DNA from 2 places in the Sporosarcina sp. P18a genome. Region 2 is predicted to be linked to the other one. Evidence: predicted binding sites of a transcription regulator. Region 2 holds the regulator's gene; the other holds the start of a gene.
The links. The regulator CtsR, encoded in region 2, represses protease genes until heat stress. The targets are predictions, from matches to a motif close to ATGGTCAATAAAGGTCAAACA.
Positions count from the first base shown of each region.

Region 1: clpP (ATP-dependent Clp endopeptidase proteolytic subunit ClpP) is a predicted target of CtsR. The motif match lies at 1,185-1,205, and genes of this name have one in related genera.

Region 1 is NZ_PDYQ01000008.1:55,281-57,687, forward strand. Features, by position in the region: gene CSV75_RS14995 (benzoate/H(+) symporter BenE family transporter) at 1-741, shown strand, start outside; tRNA gene CSV75_RS15000 (tRNA-Arg) at 987-1,058, opposite strand; gene clpP (ATP-dependent Clp endopeptidase proteolytic subunit ClpP) at 1,290-1,886, shown strand; gene CSV75_RS15015 (HPr family phosphocarrier protein) at 2,245-2,407, opposite strand, start outside.
Region 2 is NZ_PDYQ01000003.1:155,270-157,676, reverse strand. Features, by position in the region: gene bioB (biotin synthase BioB) at 1-667, shown strand, start outside; gene CSV75_RS10450 (CtsR family transcriptional regulator) at 1,360-1,830, shown strand; gene CSV75_RS10445 (UvrB/UvrC motif-containing protein) at 1,842-2,393, shown strand; gene mcsB (protein-arginine kinase McsB) at 2,383-2,407, shown strand, end outside.

The sequences.
Region 1 (2,407 bases), on a different contig from region 2:
GGCTCTACTATTTTGGTATTTTTACTGTCAACACGCTTTTTGAAGAAATTCCCACCGGTTTTATTGGCGCTACTAATCGCTGTTATATTAGCTGTCTTTATGAATGAGTTCCAATTGCAAGACATCACCAGTGTATTTATACTGCCGCAGCTGATTATGCCCAGCTTCAATCTAAACGCCGCCCTGTCTATTGGCATACCGCTTGCCCTCCTGATTATCTGTACAGAAAATGCCCAAGCATCCGGCGTACTGACAGCTCAGGGTTATAAGCCTCCGAATAATATGATGGCGATTCATGGTTCTGTTATTGGGTTGTTCGGCTCTTTTTTCGGGGCACATGCCATCAACATCGCAGGCCCTATGACAGCCATTTGTTCGGCTGATGACGTAGGAAGAAAAGAGAGCCGGTACGTGGCTTCAGCAGTATGCGGTGTCCTATTCTCAACCTTCGGCTTGTTTGCGGCGGCGGTAGTTCCTCTCGTCATCGCCATGCCGGGAGTAATTGTCAGTGTCATCGCTGGACTTGCTATGCTCGGTGTTCTCATGAATTCACTGAAGAAAGCTTTCTCAGCAAACAACTTCCAGATGGGCGCATTCTTTTCTTTAATCATCGGTATGTCAGATATTAGCTTCCTGAACATCAGCGCACCTTTATGGGCAATCGTTGGTAGTTTACTCGTTTCATTCCTAGTTGAAAAAGAGCACTTCGTCTCGGATAAAAAAGTGGAAACCGCTGTGTAGGACACCGGTAACTTGCGTCCTATATTCCGTGATCTAGCCAAACAGCCAGCGTTCGCCAAGCCAAGCGATTCGTGAATACTTATATGAAACCCAAGATTGCTAAGAGATATTTAGCAACGAAGTTTAAAAGAAGTGCCAGACGGGGAAAATAAAGAATAGAAAGCCGAGAGCAATAGAAATTCGAGCATAAAAAAAGCGTTTGAGCATAATCGCAAAATGCGAACTGTTCAAACGCTTCACTATGATGCCCTCGGCGGGAGTCGAACCCACATTTCAAGCTTCGGAGGCTTGCGTGCTATCCATTGCACCACGAGGACTAAACGTGTAGTATCAAGCTTTAACTATAATTACTCAACTACAGAAAAAAGCTTTTCTTCTGTAAGAGACATCTTCCATTATATCGTAGAATATAATGAAAAGCAATGTGTATTTTTAAGGCAAATGATTTGACCTTTGTTGACCTTAATAGGTAAAATACAGTTATAGTTGAAATACGAAATGATTTCAACCGAACGAATATTATGAAGTGATTAAAGGAGGAAGTCTAATTGAATCTAATTCCTACAGTTATTGAACAAACAAATCGTGGTGAGCGAGCGTACGACATCTACTCTCGTCTATTAAAAGACCGTATTATCATGTTGGGGAGCGGCATTGACGACAACGTGGCAAACTCCATCGTTGCACAACTGCTATTCTTGGAAGCTGAAGATCCAGAAAAAGATATCTCCATTTACATTAACAGCCCAGGTGGAAGTATCACAGCAGGTATGGCAATCTACGATACAATGCAATACATCAAGCCAGACATCCGCACAATCTGTGTAGGTATGGCAGCATCTATGGGTGCATTCTTGCTAACTGCTGGTACAGAAGGTAAACGTTACGCTCTGCCAAACGCAGAAGTAATGATTCACCAACCACTAGGTGGCGCACAAGGTCAGGCAACTGAAATCGAAATTGCCGCTAAACGCATCTTGCACCTACGTGAAAAACTAAACCAAATCCTTTCAGATCGCACAGGTCAGCCAATCGACGTCATCGCAAAAGACACGGATCGCGATAACTTCATGACTGCCGAGCGCGCTAAAGAATACGGCCTAATCGACCACGTTCTAGAACGCAGCGAAATCGAAAAGAAATAATCACTATAGGTTGTCCGGAACGCCAAATGGCCTTCCGTGACAACCTTTTTGTTTTGTATTTTTATATAAGTTTGGTTTGGTTTGGGTTGGGTTTTATTTTTACCAATCAAATGCACTAGCTCTCTAACTCCAGAAAGAGACACTTGTTGGTCTTCGTTTCAGGCGGCGACTCCGAGAGGATCAGCGTGAGTTCGAGAACCTGGACTGAACAAAGTGAAGGAAGCGGCTCGGGCCACGCCCTCCGGAAAGCGTCCGCCTGGAACGCAGACCAACAACTTCTCCACGTCTCCCTTTACTAAGCGAAAAGACAAAAAAAGATGACGAAACCTCAAAAAGGTCATCGCCACCCATATCCAACTCATTGCTCCTCTTCCACTATCTCAGCTAAATTCTGAAGAGCCAAATCTTCATCAATCCCGTCCGTAATCAATGTGATCTCTGTTCCCTTCGCAATCGCCAAACTCATAATCCCCATGATACTCTTTGCATTCACTTGACGATTATCCTTCTTCAAATAAATA
Region 2 (2,407 bases):
TGGACGAGGACCGCGTGACAGTGAGCTGGACATCGTGATTGATTCTGTTAAACAGATTAAAGAGAAGCACAAGGGCATGACGGTATGTGCTTGTTTAGGTATTTTGAAGCCAGGACAAGCAACACGTTTGAAAGAGGCAGGAGTAGATCGCTATAACCACAACTTGAACACATCTGCAGAGCATCACGAGAGTATAACAACATCGCATACATACGATGATCGTGTAAATACTGTAGGACTTGCCAAAGAAGCGGGCATCTCTCCATGTTCAGGCGTTATCGTCGGCATGCGTGAAACAAAACAAGATATCATCTCCATGGCGCGTAGCCTACGTGAACTGGACGCAGACTCGATACCTGTAAACTTCCTGCACGCAGTGGATGGAACCCCGTTGGAAGGAACATCAGAACTGGATCCCCGTTACTGCTTAAAGGTCTTGTGTCTATTCCGCTACATTAATCCTAGCAAAGAAATCCGCATCTCGGGTGGACGTGAAGTGAATCTTAGAAGCCTACAACCACTAGGCCTCTACGCTGCAAACTCCATCTTTATCGGCGACTACCTCACAACATCGGGTCAAGAAAACGATCAAGATCAAAAAATGCTGGAAGACATGGGCTTCGAAGTCGACCTAGAACCTTTGAATAAAGAACCCATCACTTTGTAAATAGAAAAGAAGAAAAATGTTTGTATACTCCGTGACTGAAGACAATCCACTATAAGGATCTGTTCTTCAGTCTTTTCTTATTTATATAAGTTGAATTAAAGATTTCAGGATACACTAAGTTGATTTTCGTTACAGGCGGCGACTCCGGCGGGAACAGCACGAGCTGAAAGCCCCGCAGGTAGCGAAAACCGTAACGAAGAACGGTTTTTGCGAGTAAAAGCGAAGCGTTAGGAGCACGTCTTTGCCCGTAAACCGTAACGAAGAACGGTTTTTGCGAGTAAAAGCGAAGCGTTAGGAGCACGTCTTTGCCCGTAGCGGACGAGGAGATTGAGGCCGTGCCCGCGGAACGCGTCCGCCTGGAATGGAAATCAACGGTTCCCTTGTGAGGACTACTTCTTATGGTCAACTAATATAGTTAGAATTCCATTTAGAAAGATTACAGTAGTACACCGTAAGCGGAAAATACCCGTCTAGAACGTTAGTAAACGGTGCCAAACTATCCACTTTATTTTTTGTCTCATTACTAATTGAATAATCATTAGCCAGATGTGACAACCTAGCAATAGGTTTTCTTTCAACGTAATAAGGTATACATATAAACAAATGAATTGCATCCCACCCAATTACTGCGATACAATTAAGTCAAAGATAGTCAAAGTCAACTAGAAGATTGAGTGAAGCGAGGTGACGAGATGCGTAATATTTCTGACATTATAGAAGGGTATTTGAAGTCGATTATAGAAGAGGAAGATAGTGCTTCTATTGAAATCAAAAGGAATGAGATTGCCGAGAAGTTCCAATGCGTACCATCACAAATCAACTACGTAATCAAAACCCGGTTTACGGTCGAAAGAGGCTATGCCGTGGAGTCTAAGCGAGGGGGCGGGGGCTACATCCGGATTTATAGGGTACGTACCAACTCCCGAAAGGACTTACTTGAACAAGCGTTGGAGATTTTGGAGAGTGAAGTGTCTTCTACTATGGCGGAAGATGTCATCATCCGTTTAATTGAAGAAGAAGTCGTTACAGAACGTGAAGCTAAGCTGATGCTTGCTGCGGTGAGCCGCGGTACTCTGCGTTATATGTTGCCTGAGCGGGATGCGTTACGTTCACGTATTCTTCGCGCCATGTTAGTTACGTTAATTTATGAAGAGATAGAATGAGGTGAATCTCCATGCTTTGTGAAAACTGTAAAGAACGACCAGCTACTGTAGTGTTTAAACAGGAAACCTTAAATCATGCAACAGAGCGCCATTTATGTGATAAATGTGCATTTTACTCACAGACATTTTCTTTCAGTCCGGATCAGGAGCCGTTATCCATTCAACAATTCTTAGCGCACTGGTTGGGCGGTTCAGAATTATTTTCAGAACAAAAAGCCGATGAAAGATTACCAGATGGTCCGAAATGTCCGAATTGCAATTTGACCTTTCACCGTTTCCTTGACATCGGAAAGTTTGGCTGTGCTGTATGTTACGAAGCATTCAGCGGGCAACTGCCAAGGTTGTTTGCCAAATTGCATAATGGACATACCCAACACCGTGGAAAGATTCCGGTTTCACTTAATGAACGCTTTGCTTTAAAGAGAAAACTTGAAGATATCCGTACAAAAATGCAGCAAGCCGTAGAAAATGAACATTTTGAAGAAGCGGCAACTTTGCGTGATGAGGCGAATCAGTTGAAACAGCAGCTGTCTGACGGGGGTGACGATCAACATGTCATTTGAAAAATTTCTCAAAC